3 regions of the Gottfriedia sp. NPDC057948 genome follow, and region 1 is predicted to be linked to each of the others. Evidence: riboswitches for the same ligand, from Rfam matches in the RefSeq annotation. Region 1 holds a riboswitch; each other region holds the start of a gene.
The links. A riboswitch is a leader RNA that binds a small molecule or an ion and turns the genes downstream of it on or off. The one in region 1 is predicted to bind lysine.
Positions count from the first base shown of each region.

Region 2: linked by a shared signal. The riboswitch ahead of ACFVRR_RS12940 (aspartate kinase) and the one ahead of ACFVRR_RS09585 (amino acid permease) in region 1 are both predicted to bind lysine.
Region 3: linked by a shared signal. The riboswitch ahead of lysA (diaminopimelate decarboxylase) and the one ahead of ACFVRR_RS09585 (amino acid permease) in region 1 are both predicted to bind lysine.

Region 1 covers NZ_JBHVPN010000004.1:211,770-222,266, forward strand. Annotated here, with positions in the region: gene ACFVRR_RS09535 (MFS transporter) at 1-102, shown strand, start outside; gene ACFVRR_RS09540 (hypothetical protein) at 391-570, shown strand; gene ACFVRR_RS09545 (MDR family MFS transporter) at 676-2,187, shown strand; gene ACFVRR_RS09550 (class I SAM-dependent methyltransferase) at 2,277-2,903, shown strand; gene ACFVRR_RS09555 (RrF2 family transcriptional regulator) at 3,311-3,733, shown strand; gene ACFVRR_RS09560 (nitroreductase family protein) at 3,934-4,641, shown strand; gene ACFVRR_RS09565 (YdeI/OmpD-associated family protein) at 4,912-5,505, shown strand; gene ACFVRR_RS09570 (hypothetical protein) at 5,730-6,047, opposite strand; gene ACFVRR_RS09575 (hypothetical protein) at 6,243-6,452, shown strand; gene pdxK (pyridoxine/pyridoxal/pyridoxamine kinase) at 6,860-7,675, opposite strand; lysine riboswitch at 7,877-8,054, shown strand; gene ACFVRR_RS09585 (amino acid permease) at 8,254-9,723, shown strand; gene ACFVRR_RS09590 (MBL fold metallo-hydrolase) at 10,031-10,497, shown strand, end outside.
Region 2 covers NZ_JBHVPN010000007.1:60,199-70,695, reverse strand. Annotated here, with positions in the region: gene uvrC (excinuclease ABC subunit UvrC) at 1-1,508, shown strand, start outside; lysine riboswitch at 1,583-1,758, shown strand; gene ACFVRR_RS12940 (aspartate kinase) at 1,865-3,106, shown strand; gene ACFVRR_RS12935 (hypothetical protein) at 3,332-3,526, shown strand; gene ACFVRR_RS12930 (YslB family protein) at 3,704-4,150, opposite strand; gene ACFVRR_RS12925 (succinate dehydrogenase cytochrome b558 subunit) at 4,453-5,088, shown strand; gene sdhA (succinate dehydrogenase flavoprotein subunit) at 5,101-6,867, shown strand; gene sdhB (succinate dehydrogenase iron-sulfur subunit) at 6,875-7,636, shown strand; gene ACFVRR_RS12910 (hypothetical protein) at 7,788-8,495, shown strand; gene ACFVRR_RS12905 (acyl-CoA thioesterase) at 8,593-9,066, shown strand; gene thrS (threonine--tRNA ligase) at 9,474-10,497, shown strand, end outside.
Region 3 covers NZ_JBHVPN010000022.1:22,562-33,058, reverse strand. Annotated here, with positions in the region: gene ACFVRR_RS21820 (aldo/keto reductase) at 1-670, shown strand, start outside; gene ACFVRR_RS21815 (TVP38/TMEM64 family protein) at 968-1,852, shown strand; gene ACFVRR_RS21810 (magnetosome magnetite crystal formation protein family) at 1,959-2,267, opposite strand; gene ACFVRR_RS21805 (TVP38/TMEM64 family protein) at 2,379-3,023, opposite strand; gene ACFVRR_RS21800 (DoxX family protein) at 3,200-3,586, shown strand; gene ACFVRR_RS21795 (DinB family protein) at 3,762-4,229, shown strand; gene ACFVRR_RS21790 (VC0807 family protein) at 4,458-5,114, shown strand; gene ACFVRR_RS21785 (cation diffusion facilitator family transporter) at 5,182-6,120, opposite strand; lysine riboswitch at 6,428-6,601, shown strand; gene lysA (diaminopimelate decarboxylase) at 6,737-8,056, shown strand; gene ACFVRR_RS21775 (C40 family peptidase) at 8,271-9,470, shown strand; gene mscL (large-conductance mechanosensitive channel protein MscL) at 9,741-10,130, opposite strand; gene msrA (peptide-methionine (S)-S-oxide reductase MsrA) at 10,282-10,497, shown strand, end outside.

The DNA.
Region 1 (10,497 bases):
ATTCAATTTATGTTTCATTTAGCAGCTTGGCTATTCTTAATAAGTGCACTTGGTCTTTGTTATAAAATGATAAGGAGCATGGGGCAGACTGGTCCTAAGTAATGAAGTTTATTATTAAAATTCAGACTAACACAACAATGTTTTGTTTTTATAGGTAATTTTTGTGCGTAACGTTGTTATATTCCTTTTTATACAATTTAGTTAATGAATATGTACCATGATTTACATATAAAATACTGTTTTTAATAAAAATAAAATAATAAATTTAAATTTATATATTGTTTAAGTAACGAAACAATGTTATATTAACTTTAAATTAATTAAAGTATTTATGGAGACATTCATTACTTTATGTGAAGTTAAATTGTATGGAAGGAATGATTATATATTATGAGACATGAGGAAGCTGTAGGGATTTTTTATGCTGCTTTTGTAATTTTAGGATTAACGATTGGTTTAGGTGTAGGTTATTTTACATCACATTTAGTCGTAGGAGGATTTATTGGTTTTGGAATTGGAATAGGTTTAGGTCTATTAAGTAATGCTATTTTATACATTAATAAAGACTGATTTTGACGGCTGTGCTAATAATTGCCAAAGGATAGCTCTTCATCAGACTAAGTTCCTCGAAAGAATAGCTAAATTTTATGCTTGAAATGTAAAGGAGAGATGGTCATGCAAAAAAGGGAAACAAAACTGGTTCCTGTTATGATTGCGTTATTGCTTGGGATATTTTTCGCTTCCCTTGATAACACAATCGTTTCTACGGCAATGCCTACAATATTAAAAGATTTAGGTGGCTATGATAAATTTGTTTGGGTAACATCAGCTTACTTAGTTACAGAAATGGCTGGGATGCCAATTTTCGGTAAACTTTCTGATATGTACGGTAGAAAAAGATTTTTTATGTTAGGAATTATTCTATTCATTTTAGGTTCAGTTCTTTGTGGAACAGCGACTTCTATTATTCAGCTTAGTATTTATCGTGCAATCCAAGGTATTGGTGGAAGTGCATTAATGCCAATTGCTTTTTCAATTATTTGGGATGTGTTTCCTGTTGAAAAGCGTGGTAAAATGAGTGGTGTTTTTGGTGCTGTTTTTGGGTTATCAAGTGTTCTTGGACCTTTAATTGGCGCTTATATTACGGATTATATTAACTGGAGATATATTTTCTATATTAATATTCCTTTTGGACTTTTAACACTTGGACTAATTAGTTATTTTTATGTCGAGTCAAAAAACCACACAAAGCAACAAATAGACTGGTGGGGTGCAACAACATTTATTATTAGTATCATATGTTTAATGTTTGCACTTGAACTAGGTGGAAAAGAATATGCTTGGGATTCAGTTCAAATTTTAGGTTTATTTGCTGGATTTGCTGTTTTCCTTATTGCCTTTTTATTTATTGAACGTAAAGCAGCTGAGCCGATTATTTCGTTTAGCATGTTTAAATATCGTCTGTTTGCTGCGAGTAACTTTGTTGGCTTATTTTATGGAGCGGCATTCATTGCTGCAACTATTTATATTCCAATCTTTATCCAGTTTGTTCAAGGTGGAACAGCTACGAATTCTGGTTTAGTTTTATTACCAATGATGGTGAGTGTAAGTATTTCTGCCGCATTTGGTGGAACTTTAGCAAATAAAACTAGTTATCGTAATATTATGGTCGGATCAGTTGTGCTTCTGTTAGCAGGTATTATTTCCCTAGGTACTTTAACACCTGATACGTCTAAATTCCAAGTGATCGTTTATATGATCATTGTTGGATTTGGTGTAGGGGCATCGTTCTCAGTTCTTGGTATGTCTGCGATGCATCATTTTGATAATGAAAATCGTGGTTCTGCAAGTTCAACTAACGCATTCCTTCGTGCTTTAGGAATGACAGTTGGTATTACTGTTTTTGGAGTTATTCAACGAAATGTATTTACTGATAAAATTGCTGATGCATTTGCAAAAAGTGGAGCACCTCAGGATTTTTCGAATATTAATCAAGCCTTTACTCCTGAAGCTGCCAAATTGATTCCTGCACCAATATTGACAAAAATTACTGACGTGTTTTCAACATCTATTGCTCATACATTCCTTTGGACATTAGTTCCTGTAGGATTAGCATTGATTTCAATTTTCTTAATGGGTAATGAGCGTTTATCAGATAAAGAAATGGCTAAGAGCAATGCGTCATAAATAGAAATAAAAAAGAAAGGCCTTAGGTCTTTCTTTTTTTGAACACAATTGGGTAAGTAGATTGAATGATTTAGATAGGGGTTTTAGTTATGGCAGAAATTTGGGAATCGAGTTTTATAGAAAATCAAATGATGTGGGGATTTGAACCTTCAGACTCCGCAATTTTAACAAAGGACTTTTTCCTTGAAGAGAAAGTTCAGGATGTTTTGATTCCGGGGATTGGATATGGTAGAAACGCAAAAATTTTTACTGACAATGGAATAAACGTAACAGGTATTGAAATATCAAAAACAGCGATTGAATTGGCAAGACAAAATGGAATTAATTTTACTATTTTTCATGGTTCAGTTACCGACATGCCTTTTGATCAAAAGCTTTATGACGGTATATTTTGTTACGCACTTATTCACTTATTGAATAAAGAAGAGAGAGAAAAGTTTATTAAAGATTGCTATAATCAGTTAAATCCGAATGGCTATATGGTATTTACTACAATTTCAAAAGATGCACCAATGTACGGAAAAGGCAAACAGCTAGATAAAGATTACTTTGAAATAATGGAAGGGATAAAAATGTTCTTTTATGATTCTAACTGGATCAAGCAAGAATTTGGAGACTATGGATTGATTGAAGTTTCCGAAATTCTTGAACCACATAAGAATATGGAAAGTAAACCTCCGTTTAAATTTACGATGGTGAAATGTCAAAAGAAATGATAATTAGAAATTTAAAATAGTAAAAATCACTTGTGATGATTTTCCTGCCTATAATGTTGTCTCCACATTATTGCTATTTAATTTCAGAAGCAAAAGAGGTATAAGGCTGCTTAAAATAGGAACCTACTCTGTATAAAGAGTAGGTTCTCTACTTTTATTCGATGTTTTTCATTTCATTTTTATATAATTTGTAAAGTTCAAATTCATCCTATATTTTCAAATCTTCAAAGAGAAAGCATTTTATTGATTGTAAAGTGATAATGGGTGGCGATTCAATTTGGTTTCAATGTGAGTTAAAGTAGTGAGTTTTAATCGTGAATTAAACAAGGGTGAAAATTTTGGTTTAATTTTATATTAGGTTGTCTTTTTCAAAAAATAGTTTAGACTAGTAACTGAGGTGAATGATCTTGAAAGATAAGGTTTCTAGTACGAAGTGGTTTGGACTAGCACTGCAATCTCTACTAGTTTTAGCGGAGCAAGATGGAATTTGTCCAAGCGCAGTATTAGCTCAAAAACTTGAAGCACAATCTACTTTTTTAAGAAAAATTCTTGCTAATTTAGTTAAGGCAGGCATTATTTCAGCTAAAGAAGGACGAGATGGTGGATATTATTTAGCCAGAGGTGCTAATGAAATTACTTTAAAAGATGTATATGATGCGATGAGATCAGATCCATATTCAAAAGGCTTTTTAGATGTAAATAGTAAGGAATGTTTTACACCATCTACACGATCTGCTTTATATGATTTAAAAGATGAGATGGAAAGCTGGCTTGTTGAAGGTCTCGCAAAGAAAACAATTTCAGACTTATTACCAAAGGAAAATGGATAAAATAAAATCGAAACTAGTTTCAGATGGCCTACCAAACGAACTCGCAATCAGTTTGAAAATCAATTATTAGTATGTTTTCTAATTTAGTCGAAACTAAAATGTTTCGATTTTATTTTTTTATAAACTGTAGTTGACTTTTATACAGTTAAAGTCATATACTGTATTTATAAAGAATACAGTTAATTAAGGAGAGATTAAATATGTCTAATGTTAAATCTGAAAAAGAAGAGTATTTAAATAAAGTAAACGAAATTGATTTTGGTAAAGAAGCGCCAAAAGAACTTGATAGTACGGATTTCTTTACTGTAGCAAAGGAAAGAAGATCAGTTCGTCACTACGATCCAAGCTTTCAAATGTCTGATGATGAAATTAAGGAGTTACTAGAAATTGCAGTTCAAGCTCCATCTTCTTCTAATTTACAACCATGGAGATTCCTTGTTATTAAGGACCAAGATACTAAACAAAAATTATTACCAATCGCTAATAACCAACAACAAGTTGTGGATGCTTCTGCGGTAATCGCTGTTTTAGGTGATACAGAAGCATACAAAAATGCAGATCGCATTTATGATGAATTAGTTGAAAAAGGTATGATGACTCAGGAAGTGAAAGACTTCTACGTAGGATCAATCGTGAAAAACTACGGTGGTTTACCAGAAGAAATTGCAACAAAAATTGCGATGGTTGATGGTGGATTAGTTTCAATGCAATTTATGCTTGCAGCAAAAGCAAAAGGTTTAGATACAGTTCCAATGGGTGGATTTGACCAAGCGAAATTTGTAGAAGCTTTCAATGTACCAGCAAACTTCAAACCAGTTATGTTAATTTCAGTTGGTAAAGGAATCAAAGCAGGCTTCGAAAAAGTTCGTTTAACTTTAGATGAAGTTGTTGCTTGGGATCAGTACTAATTACTTAGAAGATATGTAGAACAGGGATAAGGGAAACCTTTGACCTGTTCTTTTTTTGATTGAAGGAAATTTGCATCCGTTTAAAGAATAACTTTTTTGGAGGGGACTAATTATCCAGTGTTAACTAGCTAAGAATAAAGTAGATGAGCCAATCCGAGTGGTATTATAAAAACATGTATAGTAAAATTTAAAATGAAGATTTTTCATGTTGTACATTAATTTATAATTATGTAATGCTAAAAAAGTGGAATTAATAAGAGGTGTTTATCGATGACAAATAATAATATGCATCCTAAAGTTGAAGCATTTTTATTGAGAGCGAAAAAGTGGCAAGAGGAATTTTATAAGTTAAGAGATATCGTCATTGACTGTGAACTGACTGAAGATTTTAAATGGATGCATCCTTGTTACACACTTGATAATAAAAATATCGTTTTAATTCATGGTTTTAAAGAATATTGTGCACTTCTGTTTCACAAAGGTGCGTTGTTAAAAGATCCAAAAGGCATTCTGATTCAACAAACAGAAAATGTACAATCAGCTCGTCAGATTCGGTTCACCAATATTCAGGAAATAATTGAAATGGAAAGCGTTTTAAAGGACTATATTAAAGAAGCAATTGAAGTGGAAAAAGCAGGTTTGCAAGTAGAATTAAAAAAGACTTCAGATTATGAAGTTCCTGAAGAATTACAACTTAAATTAGATGAAATTCCGGCCTTAAAAACGGCTTTTGAAGCATTAACGCCAGGACGTCAAAGAGCTTATATTTATTATTTTTCTCAACCAAAACAATCAAAAACACGTACGTCTAGGGTTGAGAAATACATTGGTCAAATTCTCGATGGAAAAGGATTAAATGATTAGTTTTATTAAAACAAATAAAAAAATAAAGAGCGATTAATATTGCTCTTTTAGTGTGTAGCCAAAGTACAAAAAACTTGTTTTTCAGACTGATTGCAAGCGCTTGTCTTTCGAGGCGCGAAGCCTGATGAGGAGCGGAGTTACCCTAGACGGTAATGAGCACCGCTCAGCAGGCGAAGCAACGAAAAAAGCGAGCATTTGGCGGGCAGTCTGAATGGATTAAAAAATTAATCCCCACCAATCATTCCGACTTTTTTGTTTGTCTTATTATCTATATAGATAACGATCTTCTCTTCAGGATTATCTCCATTAAAAGTAACAGAATATAGCTTATCTTTATGATAGTTTTTATTAAATATTGTAGCATTATTCGGTATGGATTCTACTTTTTTAACGACCCCATGTTTATCACTTAACGCAGCCTGTTCAGTTCTAGTTAGGCTAGCATATGCAATGCCTTGGATACTTTCGTCATTATTTTTTTCACAACCAATTACTGAAAGAAGCATAAATGTTATCATTAATATGAAAATATTTTTTCTCATAAAATTCACTTCCTTTCTATATATAATAACATGCAATACATAAAAAATGTTAAATTATGGTAATTTTTACTTGGTTTTTAAAGTATTGAAAGTGTAAAAGGTTGTAGGAAATAAAGTAGAAATTAATTATATAATTGTATGTTCTAGCTATTTATAAATTATTTAAGCTATTAACTAAGGGAGGATTGAATTTATATGGGACATAACAAACAGGCAATACATCTTCATAAGCGTTTAAACACTTTGCATACAAAACATAATGAACGAGTTGCTGAGTTTCATAAACAACACGCGCTTCAGATTGAAAATGGTGGAAATGGAAATGGTTTACTAGCTAAATGGGAAAGATTTGTTTACTTCAAAGGAAGAAATGCATTTAAGGCAATTAAAGGGTTCGTTAAGTGAAAAGTGGGAACATAGGGTATAGGGAAACCTTTGCCCTTTTTTTATTCTTTAAAATAAAAAATATCGTGAGTCGCAAATAAAATCTGAAAACCGCAATTAAATTTGGCAAAACGGCAATTAAAATTAGGGAATCGCAAATAAATTTAGCGAAACTGCAATTAAATTCCAAGGAATCGCAAATAAAATTTTAAATTACCCATACCAGTTAAGGTATTATGTCCTCAAATTTAGACAATAGTAGGATAAATAGCAGATTTTATCAAGTTTTTATTCAGACTTGGAACAGATTTTCTAGTTTTTGATAAAAATCATACCAGCTTCAGTACATTCACCATTTTTTTACAATTAAAAAAGAGCGCCTCATACGTCAGTTAACCTGACTTATGAGACAGCCCCATTATTTGATATTAGCCTTCTCCATGTAATCGATATGCCATGTGGTTTGTTGGACCAACGTATTGATTAAGTGGGAATGAGTGACGAATTGCTTCAGTAATGAATTTCTTTGCAGTGTAGATTGCTTCTCTTGGTTCTGCTCCTTTAGCAAGCTCTGCACAAATCGCAGCCGAATAAGTACAACCCGCACCGTGAGTATATGTAGTTTCGATTCTATCAGATTCTAGATGTTCGATTTTTTCTCCATCAAATAATACATCTATTGCATTTTCATGCTGAATTTTGCTTCCACCTTTAACTAAAACATATTTAGCACCTAATTCATGGATTTTGCGTGCTGCTTCTTCCATTTGTTCAACAGTGCAGATTGGAGCCATTTTAGCTAATTGAGCTGCCTCAAATAAATTTGGTGTTACAACTGTTGAAAGAGGTACTAAAATTTCTCTTAATGCATCATTTGTCTCTGGGTGAAGAGCCTCGTCATTTCCTTTACAAATCATAACTGGATCGACAACAACTCGATCAATATTATGTTTTTTTATTGTTTTTGCTGCTAGCTCAATTATTTCAGTTGAACCAAGCATACCTGTTTTCATTGCTTGAATTCCAACGCCAACAATGATTGTTTCTAATTGTGCTGCAATTGTATCTATATCAATTGGAAATACTTGATGATGCCAATGATTATGAGGATCCATCGCTACTAAAGTTGTAATTGCACTCATGCCATAAACATTACGTTCCTGAAACGTTTTAATATCAGCTTGTAATCCAGCTCCACCACTACTATCAGATCCCGCAAGTGTTAATGCTTTATAAATTGTCATGTGAAAATTTCCTCCTTTGAAGTATATAGAATTATTATACAAAAACATAAGTGTTAGGTACAAGACATGAGTATCCTGAGGCGAAAATCAAGAGATACATCTCTTAGGTAAAGTCTGTTTTTGTCGAAAATTCTATTGACAAACTAGATTAATAGATTGTATATTGAGTTTATAAAAATTAATTTAATATGATCTTTATCTCGTTTGGATAGAGGCGCAGTTTTGATTAGTCGTTACTTTGAGGTTTATGGTACCTGTGAAAAGTAATAAAAGGTGAAACTGCCGAAGTAATAAATTTACCATTTAAATTTATTACTGGGCCTATTGCTGAATAAGCATAGGACTGTCACAAGATTTCTTGTGGAGGGCTATTGAAGAGATGTTGATGTTGTTTGACACATATAATTGAGTCTTAAACACGTGAACATTGCTTCACGTGTTTTTTTGTATTTTACCAGATTTTCCATTCTTTACATAATGACGAAAATACTGAGTAAAATACACATCATACAACACTTTATACCGTCCCATATTCTCGCGTAAAGATAAGATTGCAAGAATCAAGAGGAGGCAATAAGATGGGACTAACAAACCCTAAGAATGATAAAGTAGTATCGAATACTCACGATGGTTCTTTAAAAAGGGGCCTTAAAGCAAGACATTTAACGATGATTTCAATTGGTGGTTCAATTGGGACAGGATTGTTTTTAGCTAGTGGAACTTCAATTAGTCAAGCTGGTCCTGGCGGAGCTGTTTTAGCTTACGGACTAATTGGTATTATGGTTTATTTCTTAATGACTAGTTTAGGTGAAATGGCGACTTATTTGCCAGTTTCGGGTTCATTTAGTACTTATGGATCTCGCTATGTTGATCCAGCATTTGGTTTTGCTATGGGTTGGAATTATTGGTATAACTGGGCAATCACTTTAGCTTTTGAATTATTAGCTTCAGCAATGCTGATGAAATATTGGTTCCCTCATTCTCCAGCAGTATTATGGAGCGGAATCTTTTTAGTGATTATATTAGGTTTAAATTTACTTTCAGTTAAAGGCTATGGTGAATCAGAGTTTTGGTTTTCATTAATTAAAGTTGTAACTGTAGTTGTCTTTTTAGTTGTTGGTATTGCAATGATTTTTGGCATTATCAGTGGACATCATGCAGGTTTCAAAAACTTTACTGCTGGAGATGCTCCGTTTCATAATGGATTTTTAGGTGTTTTATCAATCTTTATTGTTGCAGGTTTCTCATTCCAAGGTACAGAGCTAATCGGTGTTGCAGCAGGTGAGACAGAACATCCAGAAAAAAATGTTCCAAAAGCTATCCGTCAAATTTTCTGGCGCATCCTTTTATTTTATGTATTCGCTATTATCGTAATTGGTTTATTAATTCCTTATACAGATCCTGGTCTAATGAAAAACGATGTGGCTGTTAGTCCATTTACTTTAGTATTTGAAAAATTAGGTGTTGCATTTGCGGCTTCTGTAATGAATGCAGTTATTTTAACATCAGTTTTATCGGCAGGTAATAGTGGAACATACGCATCTACTCGTATGTTATATACTTTAGCAATTGAAGGAAAAGCTCCTAAATTCTTAACAAAAGTAAATAAAAATGGTGTTCCTACAAATGCTTTATATATAACACTTGCAGTTGGTTCACTTGCTTGTTTATCTTCATTTTTCGGTGAAGGTCAAGTGTATACTTGGTTATTAAATTTATCAGGCTTATCAGGTTTCCTTGCTTGGTTAGGTATTGCGATTTCTCATTACCGTTTCCGTAAGGCTTATGTTGCTCAAGGAAAGGATTTAAAAGATTTACCTTATCGCGCAAAATGGTTCCCACTAGGTCCAATCTTAGCATTCTTAGCTTGTTTATTTATTGTACTAGCTCAAAACTGGCAAGCTTTCACTGGTAAGGCAATTGATTGGCAAGGTGTACTTGTTTCATACATTGGAATTCCTGTATTTTTAATTGTTTGGTTAGGTTATAAATTTAAACACAAAACGAAAGTTGTTTCTTATAAAGAGATGGATTTATCTAGAAAATAATATCAACATGTAGAAAAAGTACTAAAAATTTGATTTTCAGACTGATTGCGAGCTCTTGTCTTTCGAGGCGCGAAGCCTGGTGAGGAGCGGAGTTACCCTAGACGGTAATGAGCACCGCGCAGGCAGGCGAAGCAACGAAGAAAGCGAGCGTTTTCGGGCAGTCTGAAGCCCTTTCATCTTAGATGGAAGGGTTTTTTAGTTGTTTTAACCGATTTTTATGTAAATTTGGAATTTTTGTTCACAAAAACTAATACCTTTAGTATTATAAAACTAAAGGTATTAGTTTTTATTATTAGGAGGGTATAAAATGAAGATTACGAAAAATAATTATCTTTATGAGTTGAGCTTTTTACCCAATTTCTTTCCTGTAAATTGTTTTTTAGTTGAAGAAGAAAACGAACTTACGTTAATTGATACAGCACTATCCTTTAGTGCGACTAAAATTATTGAAGCAGCTAATCAAATCGGCAAAAAAATTACGAATATCGTTTTAACGCATGCGCACGGTGACCATGTTGGAGCGCTTGATCAATTAAAATCACTACTTCCTGATGCAGTCGTCTCCATTTCAAAAAGGGATGCAAAATTATTAAAAGGAGACACTAGTTTAGAAACTAGTGAGGCAAATATGCCTATAAAAGGTGGCGTCCCTAAAAATATCGAAACTATTCCGGATCGCTTACTACAGGAAGGAGACACTATTGGTTCTTTAATAGCAGTTGAAGTTCCCGGGCATACACCTGGTTCAATGGCATTTTTAGATCAACGCACAAA
Region 2 (10,497 bases), on a different contig from region 1:
ACATCATGTTAAAGGATGATAAATCATACCCCTTTATTAAAATCACTGCTGAAAAACATCCTCGCTTATTAATTACGCGAAATGTAAAAAAAGATAGAGGGAAATATTTTGGACCATTCCCTAATGCTACAGCCGCTAGTGAAACAAAAAAATTATTAGATCGTTTATATCCGTTACGAAAATGTTCTTCATTACCAGATAAAGTTTGTTTATATTATCATATTGGTCAGTGTCTTGCGCCTTGTGTAAAAGAAGTAACTGATCAACAAAATCAGGAAATAGTTAATGAAATTGCCCGTTTTCTAAACGGTGGGGAAGACCAAATACGAAAAGAATTAGAGGCAAAAATGCTTGCTGCATCTGAACAATTAGATTTCGAGCGCGCGAAAGAGTATCGAGACCAAATTGTATCTATTGAAGCGACTATGGAAAAGCAGAAAATGATGAGTAGTGATTTAGTTGATCGAGATGTATTTGGATATGCGGTTGATAAGGGATGGATGTGTGTTCAAGTTTTCTTTGTTCGAAGAGGAAAATTAATTGAAAGAGATGTATCATATTTTCCAATTTACGATGAACCAGAAGAAGAATTTCTATCGTTTATTGGGCAATTTTATGAAAAACCACACAATATAAAACCAAAAGAAATTTTTGTACCAGATAAAGTTGATACGGAAATTTTAAAAGGTTTACTAAAAATTCCTGTATTCCAACCAAAAAGAGGCCAAAAAAAGGAACTCGTAGTATTAGCAAATAAAAATGCCAAAATTGGACTCGGTGAGAAATTTAAATTAATTGAGCGAGATGAAGAAAGAACAGTTAAAGCAATAGAAAAACTAGGGGATATTTTAAATATTGAAACTCCGTATCGAATTGAAGCATTCGATAATTCAAATATTCAAGGAACAAATCCTGTTTCAGCTATGGTTGTCTTTATAGACGGAAAACCTTCAAAAAAAGATTACCGCAAATATAAAATCAAAACTGTCGTAGGACCTGATGATTACGATTCAATGCGTGAGGTAGTTCGTAGAAGATATTCGAGAGCATTAAAAGAGAATTTACCTTTACCAAACTTAATAATTGTGGATGGTGGGAAAGGACATCTAGCTGCAGTTGAAGATGTACTCCAAAATGAGTTAGGCCTATACATCCCAACAGCTGGACTTGTTAAAGATGAAAAGCACCGCACTTCAGAGTTATTAATAGGACAGCCACCTCAAATTGTCCAACTTGGTAGACAAAGCCAAGAATTCTTTTTATTACAAAGAATTCAAGACGAGGTACACAGATTTGCGATTGAATTCTATCGTCAGCTTCATAGTAAATCAATGGTTCAATCTGCTTTAGATGGCATAGCAGGTGTTGGTGGAACAAGAAAGAAAGCTCTTCTTAAACATTTTGGATCAGTCAAAAAAATAAAAGAGGCATCAATCGATGAGTTAATAGCAGCTAAAATGCCAAAAAATGTTGCAGAAGAAATTTATCAGCATTTCCATAAAGAGTAACATAGTTGCCAAAATTTTTATCTTGACACTATTTTCAAAATAATTTATATTTTAGTTAAAATTAAATGATTTTCTCTCGTAATAGAGGTGCAAAACTTAAAAGTATGCTGTCATAGACGTGTGGCGTTGTGATGGACAGTTGAAAGGAAGTTTTGCCGAAATAAAATGAATCCACAATTCATTTTGTTGGGACTGCATTTAAGAAATGTAGTACTGTCGCATAATAATTATGCGGGGAGCTATTGAAGAGATGTTGATGAATTGTCTATTTTATTTTATTTGTAAATTAGGCGCGTGAACATTGCTTCACGCGCTTTTTTGTATTCTTTTTTAAGTAAAAAGTGAGGATGAGAAAAATGGGAATTATTGTTCAGAAATTCGGTGGTACTTCAGTAGGCTCAATTGAACGAATTCAGCATGTTGCTGAAACAGTAACCAAATCATATAAAGAAGGAAACCAAGTAGTTACAGTTGTTTCTGCAATGGGACATCATACAGACGAACTAGTTAGTTTAGCAGCTCAAATTAGTCCGCAAAACAGTAAACGTGAATTAGATATGTTACTTACTACAGGGGAACAAGTTTCGATTTCGTTACTAGCAATGGCGATTCAAGCTAAAGGTTTTAAAGCTATTTCACTAACTGGTTGGCAAGCTGGAATTCAAACTGAATCTGTCCATGGAAATGCGCGTATTGAAACAATTCATACAGATCGAATTCAACAATTACTTGATGAAGGGTATATTGTAATTGTTGCTGGTTTCCAAGGTTTAAGTGACAACAATGAAATTACGACATTAGGTCGTGGTGGTTCAGATACAACAGCTGTTGCATTGGCAGCTGCTTTAAATGCAGAACGTTGTGACATTTATACGGACGTATTAGGTGTTTATACTACGGATCCAAGAGTTGAACCAAATGCTTCTAAACTAAGCCATGTCTCTTATGATGAAATGCTAGAGCTTGCAGCTTTAGGAGCAGCGGTTTTACATCCAAGAGCAGTAGAATTCGCAAAAAATTATAATTTAATTATTCAAGTTCGTTCAAGTCAACATGATGAAATCGGTACATTTATTGGGGAGGAAACACAAATGGAACAACAATCAGTCGTAAGAGGAATCGCATTCGAATCTAATGTAACAAGGATGACTTTAAATGGTTTAAATAACCATGTAGATTTATTACCTAAAATCTTTACTTTATTAGCAAGTGAAGGTATTGATGTTGACATTATCATCCAAAGCGTAACATCAGATAACTTAGTAAATCTTTCATTCTCGATCAAATCTGAAAATATGATGGAAGCAATAGCGGTTCTAGAATCAAAGAAAGAATTTTTAGGTTACCGCTCATTTGATTTTGAAAGTGAACTTGCTAAAGTATCAATTGTAGGTAGTGGAATGGTTTCAAATCCAGGTGTTGCTGCAAAAATGTTTAAATTTTTAGCTGAAAGTGAAATCCCTGTAAAAATGGTAAGTACTTCTGAAATTAAAGTATCAACAGTTGTACCAAAATCAAAATTACAAGAAGCAGTTCACGCTCTTCATAAAGGATATGAATTAGATCGTATTAATGAAGAAGTAGTAGTGGAAAACTAAATAGTAAAATAAACCCTTTTAGGCGTTCAAATTCTTATATATAGGCTTTGAAATATTGATTTTATCAATATTCATCACGTTCAGATATACAGAGCCGTATAGTATAGTGATAGCGTTTAAAAGGGTTTTTTAATCGTTAAGCGAATAAATTATATAAAGATTCTGTAATTTTAAAATAAGTAAGGCGAACGGCTAAATGGTAAATAAAAGAAGGAGGTATTAATAATGGGGCATAGTATACTTGCCTACGGATATGGAGAAATTGTGCTACAGTTCGTTCTATTAATACTCGCCATTTTGTTTTTTGTTTCTATTTGTTTATTCTTGTTAAATTCTATTATTAAGGGAGTTAAAAGAAACAAGAATTTTGATGGAATTAGAAGGCAGGATCCAAGTAAGGAAAGGAAAGAGAAGGGGTAAGTTAAATAATAACTACCTGATCTTTTTCTTAAATTGAAGTAAAAATTTGGACTTAATGATTTATTGGTTAATACTAATTGTTGTATCTGTAATTGAACTTATATTTCAATATTTCAAGAAAAAATTATTCAAAAGAAAACACCACAATGGACCAAAGTTCTTGTGGTGTTTTTCGTGTTATCTTCTTGTAATTGGATCCTTTAAATCCCATTTTACTTGGAACTTTACTTTGTCGCCTCTTTTGCTTTGCTCTTCATACGTTTCAGCTATAACATCGATTTGCTGTTGAATTTGCATCGCTAGAAATCCAGCTTCTAGTTGGTAAGATACGTTCTTTTTTTGTTGATTTCTGTATGTAATTAATTCAGAAGATAGTGTTAAATGAACTTCTTGCTTCTTTTCTTCTTCAACAGTAAGAGTACCCCAACCAGCTTGATCAAAAAATTCTATAATTTCTTCAAAGGTTGCTAAAGGATATTTCCTGGCAATCATTTTACCCGCCCAATATAAAATATCATTTTGCTCTTTTCCTAATAAATCATTCAATAAATCGTTACGTATTAGCTCATAGCCAAAACCAGAAATATTTCCCGGAATATTTAAATTTTCAATGCCGTTCGTCATGGTCGGATAACTCTCCCTTTCCTAAAAAAACATGTTTTTATTATATACAATATTTAATAGTAAAAACAATAATTCGACAACAGTAGATTACAAGGATTACCAATCTAAATGAGAAGTTTTTTCAGTAAAGAAAAATGTACGCGTTTTCTTGACCTCCTATATTATCAGGAGTAAAATGGGTTGTAGATAAATGTCATAAAAATTTCGACTTTTTATGCGTATTGCTTATTTATTCTATTTTTTTAGAATAATAGAGGAATTAAATTTTTCATGTGCACAAACTAAAGGGGGCAGGGGTTTACATGAGCAACAAGAATGGAAGGGAGTTTTTCTTTAGAAAACTTCATTCATTGCTAGGAGTTATTCCGGTTGGGATCTTTTTAACACAGCACTTAGTTGTCAATCATTTTGCGACAAATGGAGCAACATCGTTCAACAAAGCTGCTGAATTTATGGCGAATTTACCATTCCGCTATTTTTTAGAAGTTTTTGTCATTTTCTTACCAATTTTATACCATGCAATTTACGGACTATACATTGCGTTCACTGGAACAAGCAATGTTAAAAATTATGGATACTTACGTAACTGGTTATATTTATTCCAACGTATTTCTGGTGTAGTTACTTTAATTTTTATTACTTGGCACGTATGGCAAACACGTATCGCTGCTCAACTAGGAGCAACGGTTGATTATAATATGATGGCTGATATTTTTACTTCAAAATTTATGTTAGTTTTCTATATAGTAGGTGTAATTTCAACAATTTTCCACTTTGCTAATGGATTATGGTCATTCTTCGTATCTTGGGGAATTACAGTAACACCTAGATCACAACGTATTTCAACATATGTTACATTAGGTATATTCGTAGTATTATCATTCGTTGGATTAACTGCTATCTTTGCATTCATTGATCCACAACTAGCGAATTTGTAAGGAGAGAGAGTCATGAGTGGGAAAATAATTATCGTCGGTGGCGGATTAGCTGGTCTTATGGCAACAATTAAAGCCGCTGAAGCTGGCACAAAAGTAGATTTATTCTCATTAGTTCCCGTAAAACGATCACATTCAGTATGTGCTCAAGGTGGAATTAATGGTGCGGTTAATACAAAAGGTGAAGGTGACTCTCCTTGGGAGCACTTTGATGATACAATTTATGGTGGGGATTTCTTAGCAAACCAACCACCTGTAAAGGCAATGGCAGAAGCAGCACCAGGCATCATTCATATGATGGACCGTATGGGTGTAATGTTCAACCGTACGCCTGAAGGACTATTAGACTTCCGTCGTTTCGGTGGAACGCAACATCACCGTACAGCATTTGCTGGTGCTACGACTGGGCAACAATTATTATATGCATTAGATGAGCAAGTTCGTCGTTACGAATCTGAAGGACTTGTTCAAAAGTATGAAGGCTGGGAATTTTTAAGAGTTATTGTTGATGATGAAGGCGTATGTCGTGGAATCGTTGGACAAAACTTAACATCAATGGAAATCGTAAGTTTCCCTGCGGATGCTGTAGTAATGGCATCTGGTGGCCCTGGTATTATCTTTGGTAAAACGACAAATTCAATTATTAACACTGGTTCAGCTGCTGCAGCTGTATATCGTCAAGGTGCAGTTTATTCAAATGGTGAATTTATTCAAATCCATCCAACTGCAATCCCTGGGGATGATAAAAACCGCTTAATGAGTGAAAGTGCTCGTGGTGAAGGTGGACGAGTTTGGACGTATAAAGATGGTAAACCATGGTATTTCTTAGAAGAGAAATATCCTGCATATGGAAATCTTGTACCAAGGGATATTGCTACACGTGAGATTTTCTCTGTATGTGTTGACCACAAGCTTGGTATCAATGGTGAAAACATGGTTTATTTAGATCTTTCACATAAAGATCCACATGAACTTGATGTAAAACTTGGTGGAATCATCGAGATTTATGAGAAATTCACAGGTGATGATCCGAAAAAAGTTCCAATGAAGATCTTCCCAGCAGTTCACTACTCAATGGGTGGATTATGGGTTGACTATGACCAAATGACTACAATTCCTGGTTTATTTGCTGCAGGTGAGTGTGATTACTCAATGCACGGAGCTAACCGTTTAGGAGCTAACTCATTACTTTCTGCAATTTATGGTGGAATGGTTGCTGGACCAAATGCTGTAAGATACGTAAATGGTTTAGCTAAATCTTCAGATGATGTTTCAACTTCTGTATTTGAATCAAATGCTAATGAAGAAAAAGAAAAATTGAATCGCATTTATAAAATGGACGGTAAAGAAAATGCATACCTTCTTCATAAAGAGCTTGGAGAATGGATGACAGACAACGTTACTGTAGTTCGATTCAATGATCGCTTATTAAAAACTGATGAAAAAATTCAAGAGCTTTATGAGCGCTATCAAAACATTAACATTAATGATACAGCTAAATGGAGTAACCAAGGTGCTTCATTTACTCGTCAACTTGAAAACATGCTTCACTTATCACGTGTTATCACATTAGGTGCATATAACCGTAATGAAAGCCGTGGAGCTCACTATAAACCTGAATTCCCAGAACGTAATGATGAGGAATTCTTAAAAACTACAATGGCTAAATTTGATGAGAAATCAAATTCACCATTATTCCATTACGAAGATGTTGATACATCATTAATTCAACCAAGAAAACGTGACTATTCTAAGAAGAAGGAGGACAAAGCAAATGCATAATGGAACAATGACTGCTGAAAAGACAATTACTGTAATTGTTAAACGTCAAGATTCACCAAATACTGCGCCATATGAAGAAACATTTACTGTCCCTTATCGTCCGAATATGAACGTAATCTCGGCGTTAATGGAAATTCGTAAAAATCCAGTTAATTCAAATGGAAAAGAAACGACTGCAATTTCTTGGGATATGAACTGTCTTGAAGAAGTTTGTGGAGCATGTTCTATGGTTATCAATGGTAAACCAAGACAATCATGTTCTGCGCTTATTGACAAATTGGAACAACCAATTCGTCTTGAGCCAATGAGCACATTCCCAGTAGTACGTGACTTACAAGTTGATCGTAGCCGCATGTTCGATTCTTTAAAACGCGTTAAAGCATGGATTCCAATTGATGGAACGCATGACTTAGGTCCTGGACCAAGAATGCCAGAAAGAAAACGTCAATGGGCTTATGAATTATCAAAATGTATGACTTGTGGTGTATGTTTAGAAGCTTGTCCAAACGTTAATAGTAAATCTAACTTTATTGGGCCTGCACCGCTTTCACAAGTACGTTTATTTAATGCTCATCCAACTGGAGAAATGAATAAGGAAGAACGTCTACATGCAATTATGGGAGACGGTGGATTATCAAACTGTGGTAACTCACAAAACTGTGTACAATCTTGTCCAAAAGGTATTCCTTTAACAACTTCAATTGCAGCATTAAACCGTGCAACTACAATCCAATCTTTCAAAGACTTCTTTGGAAGCGACGAAATTTAATAATTATAAAAGCATGTTCCTTAGGGGACATGCTTTTTTTACATTTTTAAATAAATATCTTCTAATAAACTCCACTTTTAAATCATATCAATAGTAAAGGCAGCAAAGGGATGTGCGGTGTCTTACCCCTTTCGATCGGAGGTTGACTTGAATGCAACAGTTTGAAGTGACATTTGAGACGAAATGCTATGAAAAAGATTGGGAAATACTTTTAAAGACAGACCGGATCGAAAAAATGATTGAGTTTAATCAATTTCAATTTAAAGAAAAAATTTTATATATTAATAACGTACAAGATGTAAGTGAAGTCAGTCGTCATGCAGACAAACTTGTCGCAAGGGATGTTTTATCGTCATATGTAATAGTTGATGATTATTCAAAGGAAGCCCTCAATTATTTTGAGGTTACGAAGGAAAGCTTCAAAGGTGGTTATTACTATTCAATCTCAGAACTTGTTAGTATTTATCTTTGCAATACAGAGTTTTTACTTCATTTTTCAAGTGATTCTATTTTAGAAAAGCCTTTTAATTGGATTGATTTATCAATATTAAAACTTCAAGAGGATGAAAGATTCAAAGTAGCAAATCCAGTATGGAATGGAAATATTTTTGAGGCAAAACAAGAATCATTTGAAGAAGATGAAAACTTTTATATTGGTTATGGATTTTCAGATCAATGCTACTTAATCAGGACAAATGATTTTAAAAATAAGATATATAATGAAAAAAATCCTTTATCTGAAAGATACCCAATATATGGGGGAGAACTTTTTGAAAAACGTGTAGATGCTTGGATGCGAAATAATCATTTCAAAAGAATTACATTCAAACATGGGAATTATATTCATCAAAATTATTGAATGTTAAGGATGTTTTTTAATAACAAAACAGGGTTAGGTTAAAGAAAGGGAGAGTGGTAGATAGAAAAGTTAGTAGAGAAGATATTAAACAATTTCGATGGGGAAAATGAATTATGTATCTAATATACAGGAGTGGCAATCTGAGTTTTCATTTAAGATTACTATTAAAGTTCGATTTAGTGAAACGGACATGTTTGGACATATGAATAATACAGTTCCATTCGTTTATTTTGAAGAAGCACGAATTGAGTATTTAAAAAATTTAGGGCTTATGCAAGAATGGACGGCAAATCATAGTGAATTTATTCCAGTTGTTGCTGATTTACAATGTGATTACTTGCGACAAGTATTTTTCAATGAAATCATCGATGTGTACGTAAAAATTGCAAAAGTAGGAAATTCATCAATCGATTTACACTATATGGGGATTAATCCTCAAAATGAAATTTGCTTTACTGGACGAAATTCCTTAGTAAATATAAATCGTCATACAGGGCGTAGTGAACAATGGAAAAATGAATGGAAAGAAAAATTATTAAATGAAATAAAGAATTCGATAGTTAGTGTTTAAAACAAGTAATGTTGTCGCATACTGAATAAAGATTGAATAGAATAATAAAACAATTAAATTTATCTTAAGATGAGTACTTGAAGAATTCAATGACATTCTATATAATACTTTTATACGAATAAGGAAAAGCAAAGATCAAGGACACGAGCGTTCAAGACGATAGTAAGAGAGGAATTCATTTGGTGCGAGAATTCTCTATACGTTGAATGACTTACCACCTTGTAGCTATAGTGGGGAACGTAATTTTTTTACAAGTAACTACTATCGGTGTAGACCGTTAAAACGTTGAGATTTTGTATACTTATTTTTGTGTACATTAAATTAGGGTGGAACCACGAGCACATTCGTCCCTACGAGTGTGCTCTTTTTTTATTGTCAAAATTAATTTGAAAAAGGAGTGAACTTAAATGATTTCAATTAAATTACCAGATGGATCAATTCGCGAGGTGGAACAAAATACAACAGTTGAAGATTTCGCGGGTTCAATCTCCATTAGCTTAAAGAAAAAAGCGCTTGGTGGAAAAATTAATGGTAAATTAGTGGATTTAAATACACCTATTACTGAAGAGTGTGAAGTTCAAATAATTACTCAAGATGATCAAGATGGATTAGAGATGATGCGTCATAGTTCAGCGCATATTTTAGCTCAAGCAGTAAAACGTCTTTATAAAGGCGAAAAAGCTGCATTTGGGGTTGGACCTGTAACTGCTGACGGTTTCTATTATGATATTGATCTTCCTGTTTCAATTAAAGTAGAAGACCTACCTAAAATTGAAAAAGAAATGGAAAAAATTATTAAAGAAAACTTACCGATTACTCGTTCAGAAGTTAGTCGTGAAGAGGCAATAAAATTCTTCACTGAATTAGACGATGAGTTTAAACTAGAATTAATCCGTGATTTACCAGAAGATGCAGTTATTTCAATGTATACTCAAGGTGAATTCGTTGACCTTTGCCGTGGACCACATGTTCCTACAACTGGCCGTGTAAAAGCGATTAAATTATTATCAGTTGCTGGAGCTTATTGGAGAGGCGATGCGAATAATAAAATGCTTCAACGTGTTTATGGTACTGCTTTCCCAAGTAAGAAGGAATTAGAAGAGCATTTATTCTTATTAGAAGAAGCTAAAAAACGTGATCACCGTAAATTAGGTAAAGAACTTGAATTATTCATGTTCTCTGAAGAAGCACCTGGTATGCCATTCTTCTTACCAAAAGGTACTATTATCCGTAATGAATTAGAACAATATGAGCGCGGATTACAAACTTCAAAAGATTACAAAGAAGTTCGTACACCATTCATTATGAATCAAAGATTATGGGAGCAATCAGGTCACTGGCATCACTACCATGAAAACATGTACTTTACTGAGGTTGATGAAACAAAATTCGCATTAAAACCGATGAACTGCCCTGGTCATATGTTAGTTT
Region 3 (10,497 bases), on a different contig from region 1:
AGGTGTAGGGCAAGGAATTAGAGAAGCTCTTGAAGAAAATGGTCTTAAACGTGAAGACTTATTTATTACATCAAAGGTATGGAATGCTGATCTAGGCTACCAATCAACTATCGATGCTTTCGAATTAAGTTTGAAAAAACTAGGTCTTGATTATTTAGATCTATATTTAATCCACTGGCCAGTAGAAGGTAAATATGTTGAATCATGGAAAGCACTAGAAACACTATACAAAAATGGAAAAGTAAAAGCAATTGGAATGAGTAACTTCCAAATTCATCACTTGAAAGAAGTAATGGCGAATGCTGAAATAATGCCTATGATCAATCAAGTTGAGTTACATCCTATGTTAAGTCAAGTTGAACTAAGAGAATTTTTAAAAGCAAACTCAATTCAAGTAGAAGCATGGGCTCCATTAATGCAAGGACAATTATTTGAAAATGAAACATTACTACAAATAGCAAACAAACATAATAAATCAATTGCTCAAGTTGTATTACGATGGCATTTACAAAACGGTGTAGTGATCATACCAAAATCAATCAAAGAACATCGTATTCAAGAAAACGCAAATATTTTCGATTTTGAACTAACAGAAGAAGATATGAACCAAATCAACTCTCTGAACCAAAACCACCGTGTTGGTCCAGACCCAGACAATTTTGATTTTTAATTAAATAATAAAACAAAACAACTGTCAAAAAGATGACAGTCGTTTTTTTATTTAATCGAATGAGGCCGTTTGAATATCATAGAATATTTATTTTCTATCTAAAACCATAGAGGCATTTTATCTTAAATGTTGAATATTTGAATATAAATTCATTTTAAAAAAACTTCCTTAATGTAAGACCTAAGACTTACTAAGTTTAATACTTAAGTGCGTTTTAAACTGTATATTAAATCGTTACGATTAGAGTAACGAAAAATACTGAAGAACGGTCAAGCAGTAGTATAGGAGTTGATAACATTGAAGAAAGAAAATAAACAGTTTAATACAATGAAAGAAATTACGTTACACATAGTATTAGCTACAATATCAATCTTAATATTAGTCACTAGTTTACCTACTGTTGTAACGATCTATAAAATATCATTTGTTTTTGCAATCATGGGAATTCTGCTACTAGATTTCTATCTAGTTGTATCGAATCATAAAAAGTTTTTAAAGGTTACAAAGATAGCATTAATTAGTTTACTACTTTGTATATCAGTAGTTGGAATTCTATTTTATGCTAGTCAATTTCTAGTATTCGTAGATAAGTACGGAGTTGAGCGAATATTAACCAATCATATTACAACTGCAAAGTTATTATTTTTCTTAATCTGTTTATTTCAACCGATTATTTTACCTTTACCGGAAGCACTTACTATTCCTGCGGGTAGTGCTGTAATCGGATCGTTTACAGGAGCGTTAATTGGATTCTTAGGTTCAACTTTAGGTATTGTCATTATGTATTTCTTAGCAAGAATAGGTGGACTTAAATTAGTTTCAAAGTTTGTTAAAGAAAGACAGTTAAAAAAATACCAGGAATATGTCAAAAAAAATGAAACAATTATTTTAACTTTAATGTTTATCATTCCGATTTTACCTGATGAAATTATTTGTGTCGGGGCAGGAATTAGTAAAGTATCTTTCAAAAAGTTTCTTTTAATTGCTTCGATTTCAAAATTAATTACATCATCTCTACTTTCATACTCTGTCTATTTGGCTAAATTTTTCTCTTTAACAACATCGCAAATAGCTTTAACTAGCTCCATTTTAATTGCCTGCATCTTATCTTTATCATTAATGATTAAGAAATCAATTAAACGAACTAATTCAAAAGAAGCTTATGTAACACAAAGTGAATAATAAAAAAAGGCAATGTAATGGTTTAATATTACATTGCCTTTTTACTTATTAAGCGTTTGTCGAAATTGAAAATTTCCTGAGAAATAATGTAGAAAACATGACGAATTTACATCAATACTTTAATACCTTGAACAATATTCCATATAAAGACAATTAAATTAACAATGAATGCTAATATAAATCCACCGATAAGAGCAAAACCTGCACCGTCACCAAAAGTATTAAAAGTGAAAAGGGAAATAATCGCTAAAATAATAATCGTTAGAAATGGGAGTATATGTGAAAAAAATGCTCGTTTAGAATGCGATTTTAGTTGTTGATCCTTTGCAACGAAATAAACAATTATAGGGAATAAAAAAGGTGCGAAGAATACGCTAAAATAACATAATGACGACAAAATCTTATTTGTTTCCATCTTTTTACCTCGATTTCTTAAAAAGTTTTAATTAATCTTAGTATAGTTTAATTTATTTATAAAAATCGATTTATTTATTAACAATTTTTTAAAATACTTAGTTGAAAAAGTTTAGGCTGAGAAATGTGTATCCTTTTTTTGTCTCTTTTTTAAAGAAATGTAAATGAAAAATCCGGCTAAGATTGTAGCAGTAATACAGATTGTAATCCATGGTGAGCCAAGCAAGAAATTTCCGTATAACGTATAAAGAACTGCAATTGGAATATTACCAGTAAGCACTATTGCGATATAGGACAAGTATTTCATATTAGTGGAGGCTGCGATAAAGCATGCACCATCTGTTGGAGCTAGTGGAGTTGCAACTGTTAAGAATAAGTATCTCTTTCGGTTCGAAATAAGCTCTTCAAATAGAGAGGGATATTTATTCTCCATGAATTGCTGGATCGAATCACTTAATATACTTCTACTTAATAGGTAAATAATTGTTTCTGTGATAGCCATTCCGATTAATGATAAGAGAATGGTTTCAAACGGGTGAAAAAACAAGCTACCTACTACAATTAATACAGAGCTAGGAATGAATAGAAAGATTCTTGCACAGAAAATAGCGACAAATAATAGCATTGGGTTGATGGAAGAATTAGCAATAAAATGTTTTATATCTTGCAATGATAAATGAAATAAATGATATCGAATGGCGAGTAGTAGCATTAAAATCCAAAAGCCGATTACAGTTAGTGGAACGACTTTTTTCATGATGTATGCTCTCCTTTTAAGTTAGAAAATCTTCTGTAATAGTATTCTATTCCTCAAATACAAGAAAACTGATTCATTTTTTAAAAATTAATAATAAAGGTCATAAACATGTCAAAAAATGAATAAAAATAATTATGCACTAAATATCTCAAATTAAAGAGAATTGAGGTGGAGATATGCTTGATGAAGGCCTATTAGTTATTCGACTTGTTTTAGGTATTATTTTATTAGGTCACGGGGTGCAGAAAGTATTTGGTTGGTTTGGTGGTTACGGTATTAAAGGAACTGGACAATGGTTAGAGTCGATTGGAATCAAACCTGGAGCATTTTTTGCTTTTATAACAGGAGCGGCAGAAATTGTAGGTGGATTCTTTGTAGCGGCTGGTGTATATACAGAAATAGGCGCATGGTTGATAATAGTAGTGATGGCAGTAGCAGTATTAAAGGTTCATATAAAGAATGGATTCTGGAATACTTCGAACGGATTTGAGTTTAATCTATTAATTATTGCAGCTGCAGTAGGGTTATTGCTCACTGGTCCAGGATCAATGGTTTTATTTTAAGGGATTGATAGTTAATAGTACTGGAGGGAGTCTCATATTGAGGCTCTTTTTTTTGTTTCTTAATTATCGTTAAAAACAGTCATCTGTTTCTATCGTGATAACATCTTTTTTAAGAAAAATATCCCTCATTCGTGATACGATAATATCAGTAATGACATTATATGGAGGGATCAAGATGGCGGATGCTATTTTTGAACAACTTAGGTTTACAAGGGTTTATACATTGAAAGTTCTTGGTTCTGTTTCAAAAGAAGCTGTAGATGTAATACCAGCCGGATTCAATAATAATATTCTTTGGAATGCAGGTCATGTGCTAGGGGCATATGAGCAATTACTTTATGCTAACACTGCTGATGCTGGGAAACTTCAAAAGGAATTCATTGAATTTTTCAAGGGTGGGACTAAACCAGGTGACTGGCAAGCGGAGCCACCATCATATGAGGAAATTGTTACTTTATTAGAAAAGCAAGTTGAACAAGTTATTTCTACATATGAAGGGCGCTTAGATGAAATCATTTCAAAAGAGATGAAACTAGGGAGTTTTGAAATAAAGACAGTTCGAGACATGATTAGCTTTAATATTTTCCATGAAGGGCTACATGCAGGATTAGTAAACGGTTTAAAAAGATCACTTGGCCAGTAGAGTTATTTTTGACTTTTGTCCACACATTAAATCTAGGAGTTTATGCTCCTAGATTTTTTTGTTATAATCATGTTTAACAATTTGTTATTTTGATAGTTTGAAAATTGTGGTAATTAAAAAATAAAATATGGCACTTTCTAATTGATTTTTGTTTTTTAGTAACATTAATAATAATATTAACTAGCAATGATTATGACGAAAAAGGCCTAAAAAAACGAGGTTGTATAAATGAAGAAAGAAAGTAATTTAATTATTTACGATCTAATTTTGTATTTAGTATTTCCGCTTGTTTTATATAAAGTTTTACAACACTATTTTAGTGACTATTGGGCGATGCTCTTACCAACGGTTCCAGGGATCTTATATACTTTATTTCGTTTTTGGTATACTAAACAGTTTAATGTTACAGGTATATTTATTATCTCAACATTAACTGTAAGTACTGCCGTTGATCTAATGGCATTAGGTTCTGCGAAAAACTTAATTTTGTACAATGTGTATTATCACTTTGGTGTTGTAGTTGTATTTTTAGTTTTATTGGCTTTGAAAAAGCCATTACCATATTATTTTATGATTGATATTGCTGCAATACAGGGACAAGATCGTGAAGAAAGTAAAAAATTATATAAACATCCTTCACTATTCAAAGTGTTCCAGTACTTGTTTGTCGCATGGATTATTAAAGATATCGTATTTGCTGTTGCACAATGGTGGATGGTTGATACGTATGGATTAAAAGCATATTACTCACGTACAATTATCTTTACAATTGGTGGATATGTTTTTGGCATAATTATGGCGATCGGCTATGCAATGGTTACGATGAGAGCTCAAAAATTAAAAGGAGACGATTCAGAGCAACCCTCCGATGAAATTATTATTTAGTAAATGTCCTAAAAATAGAATGAACCCCACAAGTTATAAAATCCTTGTGGGGTTTTCTAATGTCCATTTATCCTTTTAATGAATTTCCTACTCCTTGCAATTCCTGCTCTTCTCTAGATGCTGTATTTACGAAATCAAGTTTTTGTATTCTTTCATTTTCTGGTTCGACATGTATTAATACTTTTGGATCAACTAAAACCTTTTTTATTTCTTCTTCTATTTTGTCACATAGTATATGGGCTTCTTCAATGCTCATGTGAGATGGCAATACTAAATGGAAATCTATATGCTCCTCAGCACCAGAACGTCTCGTGCGTAAGTCATGGTATTCGATAAATTGGGATTTAAAAGAATATAATACATTTTCGATTTGTTTTAATTCATCTATCGAAAGCCCAGTATCAAGTAGGGGGGTAAACGACTTACGTCCAAGTTCGATTGATTCTTTCATTATATAAATTGCGATTCCAATTCCAATCAATGCATCGAGAAATTCCCAACCAGTAAGACTGACTAAAATTAAACTTATTGCAACTCCGAGTGATGAATAAACGTCTGTTAATAAATGCAAAGCGTTTGATTGCATTGCAACTGAATGAGTATCATTTCCTACTTTTTGAACGATTTTTCCTACTCTCCAATTGATTAACGCTCCAATAAACATGACGACTACACCGATAATTGGCATCTTAATTGGGGTAGGATGAAGTAGCTTTTCAACAGATTCAATGATAATCCAAATACCAGCTACAAATATTAAGATGGTTTCGACTGTACCTGAAATGTTTTCAAACTTACCATGACCATAAGGATGTTCCTTATCAGGTGGTCTGTTTGAAATCCTTACAGAGAAAAAGGCAATGACTGAAGCAACTAAGTCCAACAAAGAATGAATTGCTTCAGAGATAATTGCTACGGAACCAGTAAAAATCCCGACAATTAATTTTAATAAAACGATGAATGAGTTACTACATATTGAGAGTACAGCTATTTTGCTTGAACGCAATCTATTCACCCCTGTCCAATTTTTTCTACTTAAGTTAAGAGTTTTGTAATAAGGCAACAAAAAAGAAAAACCACTAACAGTTTGTTAGTGGTTTGTTTTTTTTAGATTTAATTTATATTTTTTGAAATGATTTTTCATTTTTGAATCACCTTTTCTCTCGCATAAAACATATTCTATATTATAGATATTATTTTGAAAAGGAAAAGCTGTGTGTATGAAGTGAATATAAATCGACAATATTATTCAAAAATGGTTTGACATCTATTTTTAGACTGTGTTATACATAGACTAATATAAAAAATAACAGTCTATTCGTAGAGGTTGCATTGTATATGAGTATCATTTTAGAGAACTGTGGGTTCTATGACGAAATGAGAAAGGATCCTATGCCGAAGAAATAAATTGCCACACATTTTATTTCTGGGACTACATTTAATAAATGTAGTACTGTCACATGTGTTTGTGAAGAGCTATTGAAGAGATGTGATTGGCTAAGTCCTTTTTTAAAAAGCGATAGGCACATGAACATATCCTTCATGTGTCTTTTTTAATACACTAATACATTGAAGGAAGCTTCTTAGAATGATCTTACATTTGATTTGAAGGGAGAATACGAATGTATTTACATGGTAATAGTCGAATTAATAATGAAGGACATTTAGAAATCGGAGGTTGTGATACTGTAGATTTAGTAAAAAATTACGGTACCCCTCTATACATTTATGACGAAGCATTAATTGAATCAAAATGTAGGGAATTCCATGAAGCTTTAAGAGAAACGGGAATGAAATATCAGGTTGCTTACGCGAGTAAAGCGTTTCTATGTGTTGAACAAGCCCGCTTAATAGAAAGAGAAGGTCTATGTCTAGATGTTGTTTCTGGTGGAGAGTTATATACAGCATTGCAAGCAGGTTATCCAGCTGAGAAAATTCACTTTCACGGAAACAACAAAACAATTGAAGAAATTGAAGAAGCTTTAAATGCAAAAATAGGTTGTTTTGTAGTCGATAATTTCTTTGAGCTAGAAGTATTACAGGCTTTAGCTGAACAACGTAATGAAGAAGTATCAATCTTATTACGTGTTACGCCAGGTGTTGAAGCACATACACATGAATATGTAATGACTGGTCAAGAAGACTCTAAATTTGGATTCGATATTATGTCTGGTCAAGCTAATGAAGCAGTGGAAGTTTCTTTAAAATCAACTAACCTAAAATTATTAGGAGTACATTCACATATAGGATCTCAAATTTTCGAACCAGATGGATTTGTTCATGCAATCAATGTATTAATGAGCTTTTTAAATGGACTTAAAAATGATTTAGGTTTTACAGCTGAAATATTAAATGTAGGTGGAGGCTTTGGTATTCGTTATACTTCGGAAGATGAGCCTTTAGCTGTTGCTAAACATATAGAAAAAATTACTACTATTATTAAACAACAATGTGAAGAGCTAGACTACAAATTACCAGAATTATGGTTAGAGCCTGGACGTAGTATTGTTGGTGAAGCTGGAACAACACTTTATACGATTGGTTCAACAAAAACTCTTCCTTCAATTCGTAAATATGTATCTGTTGATGGGGGAATGACTGATAATATTCGTCCTGCACTATACGGATCAAAATACGAAGCGATGCTTGCAAATCGAGCAAATGATGAGAATAAAGAAGTTGTATCGATTGCTGGTAAATGCTGCGAGAGTGGCGACATGCTAATTTGGGATTGTAACTTACCTGTTGTACAAAACAATGATGTATTAGCTGTATCTTGCACTGGAGCTTATGGCTATTCAATGGCTAATAATTATAACCGTATCCGTCGCCCAGCAGTAGTATTTGTTAAAGAGGGTGTTTCAAGAGAAGTAGTCCGTCGTGAAACATATGAAGATTTAGTTAGAAATGACAGAGTTTACATCGAAAACTCTCGTAGATAGATATAATTAACGTTTTTGTGTTATTTGTATCAATACTGACACTTCTATATAATATAGAAGTGTTTTATTTCGTTTCCTTTAATAAAAGATGTTAATTTATCGACATATAAAGACATATTTATCATTTATATTACAATATTGTAACAATTGCGACTCTCTTCGGGAATCTATGGTATAAATATTTACGTAGATTAGCGAGAGGAGAAACGCTGAAATGTTAAGAAAAAAACTAGCAGTGCTGGCGATGGCAAGTACAATAGTATTATCATTAGCGCCAAATGCTTCAGTATTAGCTGATAGCAAAGTTGAAAAAAAGCAAGCTGAAGTAGATAAGTTCCAATCACAATTTAAAGAATTAAGCAACGAGATAGAGAAAATAGATCAACAAATTAAAACAACTAAGCAAAACATAGAAGCAAAAAAAGCAGAAATTTCTGAAACTGAAGAAATTATTAAAGATAAAAAAGCGAGAATTACATATTTACAAGACCGAATTCAAAAACGTAACGATTTATTAGAGGATCGTTTAGTTGCAATGCAAAAGCAACCAAAAGTTAATCTAGTAACAGACGTACTATTTAATTCTGACTCAATCGTAGATTTCTTTAATCGAGTAAACTCAATTTCAACACTTTTTCAAGCTGATGAAAATATCATTAAAGAACAAAAGTCTGAACAAGCAGAAGTAGTAAAAGAAAAACAACTTGTTGATCAGAAGAAAGAATCTTTAGTAACAGCGAAAGAAGATTTAGTTGCTCAACAAAGTGAACTTTCAAAATCACAAGCTGAAAAACAAAAATCATTAAATACTGCTGAAGCTAACTTAAAGTTAGCTGTTAAAGAATTAGAGAATGCAAAAGAAGATGAGAGAGTTCAACGTCTTGAGCAACAATCTCTTGAATTAGCTGCTTTATCTAGCGATGATGAGGAAAATGACAGCGTTAGCACCCCAGCTACTAAATCTAGTTCAAATTCTGATTCGAAATCTAGTTCAAATTCTAGTTCAAATTCAGATTCAAAACCTAAATCAGATTCAAATAATGATGATTCAGCAGCAACTGGAAACTCACTTGTAGATTATGCTTTACAATTCCAAGGTGTACCTTATGTATTTGGTGGAACGTCTCCAAGCGGTTTCGATTGCAGTGGTTTCATCTGGTATGTATACTCACATAATGGATATGGCATCTCTCGTGGAAATGTAAAAACATATTGGAGCAATGCGACAAAAATCAGCTCTCCTCAACCTGGTGACCTAGTATTCTTACAAAATACTTATATTGATGGTCCTTCACATATGGGTATTTACATTGGTGGAAATAAAATGGTTCATGCTGGAAGTAAAGGGATCAGCGTAATCAGCTTAAGTAATAGCTGGGTTCGTTCTCACTTCTTAGGCTATGGAAAATTCTAATAGTTTATTAACCTCGTATTATATTTAGTATAGTACGAGGTTTTTTATATTGTCTTAAGGAAAACCAAAAAGGTATAAGCGTTTAGCTTATACCTAAGTGTGTAGACAAAGTATACTAAAAACTTGATTTTCAGACTGATTGCAAGCGCTTGTCTTTCGAGGCGCGAAGCCTGGTGAGGAGCGGAGTTACCCTAGAAGGTAATGAGCACCGCAGACAGGCGAAGCAACGAAGAAAGCGAGCGTTTGGCGGGCAGTCTGAGGTATAAGCGTTTAGCTTATACCTTTTTGATTTGAAACCTGTTCTTTTAGTAAATCACGTATTTCAATAAGTAGAGCTTCTTCTTTAGTAGGAACAACAGGTTTTGCTTCTTCTGCTTCCTTCTTTCTAAATGAAAGTCTATTAATTAATCGAACAAAGAAAAATACTGAAATTGAGATGATAAGGAAGTCGACTACTGTTTGGATGAATGAGCCATATTTAATTTCATGATAATGCCAAGCAGAAAAGCTTTGTTTTCCTATGATCAGTGCAAAAATAGGCATCATTATATCAGCAACTAAAGAAGATACGATCTTACCAAAAGCACCCCCAATAATTACCCCGACTGCTAAATCAAGTACATTTCCTTTTAAAGCAAACTTCTTAAATTCTTCTAACATCTTATATCCTCCTGTGTAATTATCGTATAAGTTTACATACAAATCTTAATTCTTTCAAGTTAGCAATTGGACTTTTTTAAGCAAAAATATTTATATCACCCTCTAGATATGGTAAATATAATTAATGACAATTTTTAGGAGGAGTAAAGGTATGGGCACAGAATTGGCTACATTTGCTGGTGGATGTTTTTGGTGTATGGTAAAACCGTTTGATCAACAGGATGGCATTATAAAAGTTGTTTCAGGCTATACAGGTGGGGAAAAAGAAAACCCAACATATGAAGAAGTATGCACTCATTTAACAGGTCATTATGAAGCTGTTCAAATTACATTTGATCCGGAAGTCTATCCGTATGAAAAATTATTG